DNA from 3 places in the Lysinibacillus sp. NPDC058147 genome. Region 2 is predicted to be linked to each of the others. Evidence: riboswitches for the same ligand, from Rfam matches in the RefSeq annotation. Region 2 holds a riboswitch; each other region holds the start of a gene.

Evidence for each region. A riboswitch is a leader RNA that binds a small molecule or an ion and turns the genes downstream of it on or off. The one in region 2 is predicted to bind cobalamin.
Region 1: another riboswitch for cobalamin. It lies ahead of nikA (nickel ABC transporter substrate-binding protein); the one in region 2 lies ahead of ACFVT8_RS03975 (energy-coupling factor ABC transporter permease).
Region 3: another riboswitch for cobalamin. It lies ahead of ACFVT8_RS22850 (FecCD family ABC transporter permease); the one in region 2 lies ahead of ACFVT8_RS03975 (energy-coupling factor ABC transporter permease).

What each region holds. Positions count from the first base shown of each region.
Region 1 is NZ_JBHVUJ010000004.1:396,350-399,541, reverse strand. It holds gene nikA (nickel ABC transporter substrate-binding protein) at 1-1,502, opposite strand, end outside; cobalamin riboswitch at 1,791-1,983, opposite strand; gene ACFVT8_RS14670 (DUF1572 family protein) at 2,126-2,662, opposite strand; gene ACFVT8_RS24575 (hypothetical protein) at 2,833-3,192, opposite strand, start outside.
Region 2 is NZ_JBHVUJ010000001.1:822,602-825,793, forward strand. It holds gene cbiQ (cobalt ECF transporter T component CbiQ) at 1-670, opposite strand, end outside; gene ACFVT8_RS03970 (energy-coupling factor ABC transporter substrate-binding protein) at 674-946, opposite strand; gene ACFVT8_RS03975 (energy-coupling factor ABC transporter permease) at 948-1,694, opposite strand; cobalamin riboswitch at 2,008-2,192, opposite strand; cobalamin riboswitch at 2,412-2,595, shown strand; gene ACFVT8_RS03980 ((2Fe-2S) ferredoxin domain-containing protein) at 2,735-3,106, shown strand; gene cobJ (precorrin-3B C(17)-methyltransferase) at 3,111-3,192, shown strand, end outside.
Region 3 is NZ_JBHVUJ010000013.1:29,170-32,361, reverse strand. It holds gene ACFVT8_RS22855 (heme ABC transporter ATP-binding protein) at 1-791, opposite strand, end outside; gene ACFVT8_RS22850 (FecCD family ABC transporter permease) at 797-1,843, opposite strand; cobalamin riboswitch at 2,061-2,253, opposite strand; gene ACFVT8_RS22845 (biotin transporter BioY) at 2,426-3,022, shown strand.

The DNA.
Region 1 (3,192 bases), on a different contig from region 2:
TAGAATAATGCTTTGTCATGGAACATTGTTAAAATATCTTTATACAATTGAACACGTTCCGCTTCATCCGTACCAATTAATAATTGATGTATTTTGTCATCAATTTGTGCTGCGTTATCTAGGCCTAATTTCGCTTCATAAACGCCATTTGCATTCAGTGTTGCTGATTCGTTTGCGAAGCTATGCGGGTCTGTTGGTGGACCATTAGTACGCCAAAAATTAATATCTACTTGATTATCCATCAATTTTTGGAGCCCTACCATAACATCAGCGCCTTCAAGATTTAGTTGGACGCCTATTTTTGCTAATTCTCCTTGCATTAATTCTGCCATAGGTTTTTGGATGGCATCTGTTGCAATATAGATTAAATCTAGTTTAAGAGGTTGCCCATTTTTAGAACGGATTTTATCACCTTTTTGTAATGTCCAACCTGCTTCATCTAATAACTGCTTGGCTTTTTCTGGACTGAATAGGATTGGTTTCAAATCAATATTGGCATACGGAATAGCATCCCAAAACAGTGTATTGGCAACTTTTTCTGTACCATGGGTAATGCTCTCAACCATTTGTTCTTTATTAATAGCGTATTGAATAGCCTGACGTACTTTTAATTCTGCTAATGGACCAGATTGTGTATTAAATAGCAATGCACGTGTAGATAAAGGTTCAGATATAGCCGTTTTGTATTTACCGCTATCTTTTAAGAAAGTGTAGTTATCTAAGCTAATAATGCCACGGCCATAAATTAAATCTAATTCTTCATTTTCAAATGCCAGTGACATAGATTCTGAATCAGGAATAATTTTCACTTTTACTTTGTCCACCAGTGGCTTTTCACCCCAATAATGTTCGTTGCGGCTAAAAATTGCGGATTCATCTTTTTTGTATTCGGTTAATACCCATGGACCTGTTCCAATCGGAGCTTTTATTCCTTTATTAGTTGCATCTCCCTCAGGGAATCCGTTATCCCCTAAAAAGCGGAATGGTCGAACAAACGCCAGTTCGTTTAATACAGGGTAATATGGTTCATCTAACTGTAAACGAATTGTATAGTCATCTTTTTTCACAACATCTACAATATGATTCACCATCCCCATCCAGGAGTGTGTTTCACGATCTGCTAAAACTGCATTAAAATTACGAATGACATTATCTGCATTAAAGGCTGTCCCATCAGAGTATTTGACATCTTTTCTAAGATGAAATATGTAAGTTTTTTTATCGTTGGAGATTTCCCAACTCTCTGCTAATTTCGGCGATATTGTCCCGTCATCGTTATATTCTACCAATGATTCATACACCATTGCTTGGGCAGTCATTTGGTTTGGTAGATAAGTATGCGGATTTAATGGCCCTATATCTAGTGGCCAGCCAATTGTTATCATTTTTCCTTCGTTATCTTTTGTTGTACTTCCATTACCTTCATTCGAGCTTGAACACCCTGCTAAAATGATTAACATCAGCAATAGAATGAAAGGTAATAAATTCTTTTTGAATAACATTATTTCTGCTCCTGTCTATTTATTGGTGCTAGAAAGACACAAAATACTTCTAATTTAAAACTCATAGCATTCGGGGAACGCCGCTAAAAGTGTAAATTGCGCCGCTAACTAAGCATATGAAGCCGCTAAAACCCGATATTCCGCCGCTAACCTTATTCGCACCTCACTTTGATGTAAACTACTATGTTTAGAAAAAGGCATAAAAAAATCCTTATTCAAATATGAATAAGGATAGAAAAACTCATCATTAAAAGCCTTCCATCCATCTCCCTATCTTTCGTAGCTCTACAATGAATCTAACTACAAGCAGGCATTCTGGCTTATGAATCTTCATTTTGCTTCACCTTCCCAAGTACTTACTCAGTGGTATTTGAAACAAAACTCCTCATTTACAGCTGCGGGACAGCATGGGATTTACACCCATTTTCCTTTTAATTGAGTGAAAAATTATTTCACTCAAACTTGTAATGATAATTATTAAATTTAGTAATAAACATAACATGCTTCAAAGACACACGTCAATTTTATTTTCTGAATATAATAAAGTTTTGAGATATTTAAAGGCTTTATTATAGTATATTCCATCATAAAAGCCATCTCACACTAGTGAGACGGCCCCATTTCTATTGTTGATGTTTTTTTACCATAGACTCTGTAAAAGCCTGAGATTGACCCTTTGGAATACTTAATGTTTGCCAATCAGTGCCCCTTAGTTGCTTTGCGATGTAAACAATTTGACCGACATGTTGTGAGTAGTGGGACATTTGTCTTTCGATAGCATCTATCACGGAATGCTGTTCTCCTCTTATCGTTACAAACCCTTGTAAATCAGCTTCCGTTAATCTTTGTAAAGCATTTAAAAATACTTGCCATCCCTTTTCCCATACTGTTATAACCTCTTCTTTTGTCTGAAGGCTATCAGTAAATTCATCATCACGATTTCTCGTTGCTTTCTCGCCATCTGTCGTTAGAAAGTCAGTCCATCTCGATATCATATTGCCACTAACATGTTTTACGATAACGGCAATGCTATTGGATTCCTCGTTAAAAGCCCAGTGTAGTTGTTCATGATCCAATTGTGAGAGTGTTTTATCACCTTGTTCTTTCACACTTTTAAATCTTTTTTGAACTACATTTAAATACGTTTGCGCTACCGTCATTGTTGAACCCCCATCCTCTTTTCTACTATTTTAATATAGACAGAATGAGATGTGCCAATTTGGTAACTAGTTGGTGACAAAAATTAAGTAATACTTACTAGAGGGTTTTAATCACCACTAATTTCTAAGCCTTCACCAATCGAGCTTTTACAGTCAGTTTATCTTCCACCTTATTTCTTTGCTTTCCATGAATTTAAGTGTGGGATAAATTCTCTTACAAGAGCAACCATTTTTTCTTGTGCTTCCTGTTGATCACCATTTAATTGATAGCCTATTTGATATACATAGCCATTATAATATGTATAAAACTCATTGGCTCTTGTATTCATTTGATAAATGCGCTTGTCTGTATCATTATAATTATAATATACATACGCGAAAAATTTATCTGGTGTCATCGCACGATAATACAAAGGATTCATAAAATTCAAACCTACATTCGTGATTTCCCCTGAAAAGTGCTGACTATCTTCCGTAACGTTATAGTTTCCTAAAGGATTATGATTTACATTTGTTACCGTCAAATTAAT
Region 2 (3,192 bases):
CGCCACCACGTGCTTCCATCGCATTGTTTAGCTCACGACTACGTTGGAACATCTCGACAAATAAAGCTGCAATCAGCATTGATACTGAGCGAAGCCATTGCATAGGGGAGCTGTATCCTAAACGAGCCTGCTGGGCAAGATGGATTTTTTGCATACTATCTAAAAAGATAAAAATAAAACGATATGTTAGCTCTACTAGCTCTACAAATAGAATTGGAAGTCGACATTGTCGTAGGACGTAACAAATAGACTGGACTGATGTTGTGAGAATTAAAAAATACAAACAGCTAATGCTTCCAAGGACGATGAAAAAAAGTTGTTGCGCTATCACGAGGCTAGCACTGCCAATAAAAATCGTCCAACTATTAAGTGAAAATGACCAAATGTGCGTTGGTAGTGTGCTAGTTGTTGGCGCTATAGAAATTAAAATTGACACTAAACTTGATAGTAAAAAAAATCCGGGTAGTAAGAGTAATTTAGCGTAATATTTAGCAGGGATCTTTGCGCCTATAATGATAAAAGCACTCATCACAATAAAAGTAATGAGTGAAATTCGTTCATCTTTCATGATAAGCGACAATATAAGTAGTCCAAGAGATAACGCCATTTTTTCTAGCGGATGAACAGACGCTAGTTTATTCAAATATGCATACTTATCAATGAGTAACATCGCTTAACCTTCTTTATGTTTGCCGCGCATTAAGCCGATGAAATAGCCGATAAATCCAGCGCCGATAGCAGCCTGTAGTGCGAATAATAAGCTTTCAATTTCACCACTTGGTGGCTCCCATAAGCTTTCGAACCATGGCTCGTAATTAGCATCTATTTCACTAATTGCTGCCTCTGCTTCGCCATCAGCTCCTCCGAATTCTGCACCTTTTTGAATAAATAGGGGAACGATTGCTAATAACACAACAATGGCTATGAGTAGTAAATTTTTTTTCATTTTAGTGTGCCTCCTTTGCTGAGAACACACGGAGAGCTTTTAATTCACTCACATTGTATTTCTTCAGGAAGTTCATAACAATTACTGTTAAAATTCCTTCACTAATAGCAAGAGGAATTTGTGTTAACGCAAAAATACCAGCAAATTTTGTGAATGAAGCCATAAAGCCTCCGACCTCAGAAGGGAAGGCAAGAGCTAATTGTACAGAAGTGACAACATATGTACCTAAATCACCAAGCATTGCTGCTAAAAAGACAGCGAGGGAAAATGATAGTCCCATTTTTTGTGAGCCCTTAAATACATAGTAAGCGATAATAGGGCCCATAATTGCCATAGAAAAGGTATTTGCACCTAATGTTGTAAGCCCACCATGTGCTAAAAGTAAAGCTTGGAATAATAACACGATTGTTCCGATAACACTCATTGCTAGTGGACCAAAAAGAACTGTTCCAAGCCCAACTCCAGTTGGATGCGAGCAACTCCCCGTTACAGAAGGAATTTTTAAGGCTGATAGCACAAAGGCAAAGGCACCTGATAGACCTAAAATCATTTTTGTTTCAGGATTTTCATCAATAGTTTTACGAATAGAACGTAATCCTAAAATAATAAATGGAATCGAAATGACCCACCAAAAAATCGCCCATTCGATTGGCAAAAAGCCCTCCATAATATGCATTGCAAATGCACGATTTGGCACGAATAAAAAGGCCAATAAAAAATAACTAAGCTTCCAACCTGAAAATTTCAAAAATCTCTCCTCCTAGCTTTAAAATTTTTCGAATTAGTATGCGAGCGATACAATTTCGCCATGGCGTAATTGCGTCCGGATTTAGAATTGTGCAAGCACAATTCATTCCTTTCAAAATCCGTGACATCCGCCGGAGGCTTTTTTTCATTCAGTGGTTTTTTGGCTCGGATGGAACCATATCTGTACTACCACTTTGAGAACTAATCTCTTCTGAATGAAAAAAAGCACTTTTCCGTAGTGGAAAAGTGCATAGCTAAAAAAAGCAAATAAAATTCTAATCTGCTAAGCCGCACACCCATCCTCGTAGGTTGAAACGATCACATATTTTTCGGCAGGTCTCCTGGCTTAAGTTCAATGTTTTATAGGCCTTCCCATCCTTTGGACAGTGACATTTTCTATAAAACTCCCTAGTACAGTGGCGGGACCGCGCCGGACTTGAACCGGCTTCCCTTTTAAGCGAAATGCTGAACAATTCGCACCGAAAAAAGTTGAAGTTGTGAGATTTCACGACAAAGTGTAACACGAATTTCCATATATATGCTATACTTTTTGTGAAAAAATTTTAAATTGATAGTCTATATCGAAAATTTAGATAAATATAAACTGGATATCGCGTTTTTTCTATGAAATTTTAAAAAAATTGTCACAAATTAAAAAAGAAATATTGAAATTTTAAAAAAATAAGCTATGATAGAAACAGTTTTTAATTACATAAATTCATATAAAACGTCCATAAGTGCTTGAATATTTTCAAGATAATAGGGAAATCGGTGAGAATCCGATACAGCCCCCGCTACTGTAATAGCTGATGAAATCGCGGATGCCACTAGTGAAAACTAGGAAGGCGCGAAAGTAAAAGGAAGCTTTAGTCAGGAAACCTGCTTATGTGATGATGCATGCAAACTTTTCGGAGGGAGAAGTTGAAGCGAGAGCGAGTACCTGTATATATTCGTTTTTATTTGGCTTCTACTAAACCTTTACTCTTCGTCTAGAGTAAAGGTTTTTCTTTTTCCTAAAAAGCAAATGAGGGGAGAAAAACTATGACAACTTGGAATTTAGAGGGGATGAAAACACATCTTTTTATTTGCAATGGTAGTAGCTGTATGAAAAAAGATGCTGAGGACATTACACAGGCAATCCGTGATGAAATACAGTTACTAGCGCTTGATAAAGAAATACATACGACAAGGACCCGCTGTAATGGCAGATGTAAGGATGCTTGTGTTGTCATTGCTTATCCTCAAGGGAATTGGTACCGAGTGCCGACAATGGAGCATGCGAGAGCACTCGTACAAGATTTGAATCATGAAGCGTTACATAATGAGCATGTTTTTACATTGCGTGAAGGTTCGTTACAGCGTACAGCGCAAACAACAGCCATTAAAGGCATTGAAAAGGTGAAAGAGGGGTAGCAAAATGGCGCAAAAAGGTAAGATTTTCGTAGTTGGCTTTGGCCCTGGAGACTTTAAACATATTACGACTCGTGCTGTGGAGGCAC
Region 3 (3,192 bases), on a different contig from region 2:
GTAGTTTCTAAAGCTTGCTCCGTGAATTGCTCTGGGATATACATTAAATACGGTTTACCTGTAAGTGGATGTGTTTGTATATCGGCATAAACACCAAATACATCTTGTAATAATGCCGGTGTAAGTACTTCTTCTGGCGTTCCAAAACAAACAATTCGACCTTGCTGTAAAACATAAATTTGATCGCAATACATAGCTGCAATGTTTAAATCATGTATTGCAGCAACAACTGTTAAATGTAAGGTTTGGATTAAATCCATAAGCTGTAATTGATGCTGAATATCTAGATGATTCGTTGGCTCATCTAAAATAAGCACCTGCGCTTGCTGGGCGAGAGCACGAGCAACCATCACACGCTTTTTTTCTCCACCCGAAAGAGAGCTAAAGCTACGTTTCTCTAAATGAGCGATGCCTGTTTGTTTCAGTGCATTTTTTACAATTTGAAAATCTCGTTCTTGATCAAGCTCCAATAGTTTTTTATGAGGTGTTCTCCCCATACTCACTAAATCATGCACTGTAAAATCGAATAAAACTGGTGTTTCTTGACTCACAACTGCTAAATTTCGAGCAATGCTTTTACTCGATTGCTTTAAAATATCCTGTTCATTTAGTAATACTGTTCCACTTTCTGGCTTTAATAAACGATACATATTCTTTAATAGCGTTGACTTCCCACTACCATTAGGACCAATTAGCCCAACAAATTGCTTGTCTTTTATTTGAATACTTACTTCATGTAATATACGTGCATCAGAAATGGAGAATGATACTTGTTTCGCTTCTAATGTCATATGCTTTAATCTCCTTCACCGAATGAATAATTGTTACTACGTAGCAACCAAATAAAAAATGGACCACCGCAAAAAGCCGTGATAATTCCAATTGGCATTTCCTCAGGAGCAATTAAAATTCGAGCAATTGCATCTGCCCAAACTAAGAAAATCCCCCCTAATAATGCACTAATCGGTATGACATATTTATGGTTTGAACCTACAATTAGCCTTACAATATGTGGAATGATTAAGCCGACAAATCCGATTGAGCCACTTACAGCAACAATCACACCCGTTAATAATGAAACTACTAAAATAAGCTGTATACGAAATTGTTGTAAGTTAACTCCTAATGTGACTGCTGCTTCTTCCCCCAGCAGTAATAAATTTAAGCTTCGATAGTGGAGCCATAACAAGGCAAATACTACAATAAAAATAATAGTTGGGATTAAAAGATTACCCCATTTAGCACCAGCTAAGCTTCCTAGCATCCAAAACATGACCGCCTTCATTCCGCCCTCTTGTTTTGACATCATTAAAATAAAGTTTGAAATAGCAGATAAAATAAAAGACACTGCCATCCCTGAAAGTAAAAGTCGAAAGACAGAAATTCTACCTCCAACGCGTGATAAGAAGAAAACTAACCCCATTGCCGTAAGAGAACCTAAAAATGCAGATACAGAAAGTGCATAAGCTCCTAAAAATGAAAAAGCACCTAAAATGATGACGGATGTAGCACCAACCGTCGCTCCAGAAGAAATCCCCAAAATATATGGTTCTGCAATTGAATTACGAACAAGTGCTTGAATGGCTGCTCCAGCAATTGCTAAACCTGCTCCTACAATAGCAGCGAGTAATACTCGCGGAGCTCGTATTTGCCAAATGATAATTTCCTGTGAGCGACTCCAATCTTCTTCTATTGAATTTTGTATTATTGGGATTTTAGAAAGGATCACTTTCCATACATAAAATGGGGTAACAGAAACCGATCCAACCATTATCGCAATTGTCATTGAAATGATAAGTACTAGAAAAAGAGTCATTGAGAGTAGCATAAATTTTTTATTCATATGTTTATTAACTCCTATTATTAAAGATCAATTTTTCCTTGGCGTAATTGTTGTTGCTGCTGTCGTTTACTTTCGGGACAAAAAGAAGCATTGAATGAAGATAAATGAAACAAAAAAGGGTATTCTATGCAAACACGCATAGAAATACCCTTGATAAAACAACATCAGAAAGATTTCCTTCTACTATTGTCCGTAATTGCTTTCATCCACGTGGGCATTACAGGAATTACTAATTGGCAGGTCTCCTGGCTTCGAATCAATGTTACTATGATTGCCTTCCCATCCTAGAACAGTGGCTAAATCATCATAGAACTCCTCTTTACAGTTGCGGGACAGCGTCGGATTTGCACCGACTTCCCTTTTAAGTGACACATTGTACAAGATGTCACACCATTAGCATCGAATATTTAAAATTATGACGATTCTATCATATATTTTAATAGTTAGTCTATAACTAACAATGATTTATCAAGTTAAGTAGGGAAAATCACTTTGTGTTAACTATATATAATTATCAAGTTGACACAAAATCATTATTTTTTTACACTACTATTATCAACATTACTTTTTAGGGGTGAAATAATGACAACAATTGCAGAACATACTCATCACAAATTAAGAACAGTCGATATTGCCTATATTGGACTATTTTCAACATTGATGATGATCGGAGCTAATATTACGTCCATTGTACCTTTCATGATGGTTGGTGGAGTACCTATCACATTGCAAACATTTTTTGCTATTTTAGCAGGGCTTATTCTTGGTAGTAGAAAAGGGGCACTCGCTTGTACTGTTTATATGTGTATCGGTTTAGCAGGTGCACCTGTATTTGCTCGATTCAACGGAGGCTTTGGACAAATAATAAGTCCTACATTTGGTTTTATTGTCTCTTTTATAGTAGCTGCATTTGTCGCGGGGCTTATTGTAGAACGCAGTGGGACGAAGAAAAGCTATGTAGTTGCAGCATTAGTTGCTACAGCTATTAATTATTTACTAGGAACAAATTGGATGTACTTTGCCTATAAGCTATGGGCTAGTGCTACTGATGCTTTCACTTATAAGGTAGCATGGCTTTGGATGATGCCCCCTTTACCAAAAGATATTATTTTAGCTGTATTTGCAGGTATTTTTGCATACCGCCTTCAAAAAGTGTTAAAAATAATTCCAATTAAATAAAGAGATACAAAAACTGTCCAAAAGTATATAGCATACTTAATTGGACAGTTTTTGATTCATCACCAAAATTTGTTGATAACTTTTGCTATGCAAATAGTTGATTGTAGTGGAGACTGGGCGACTTCTCGGGGATTAGCAATAGAGGAACGAAAGCTAAAACCATCACGTCC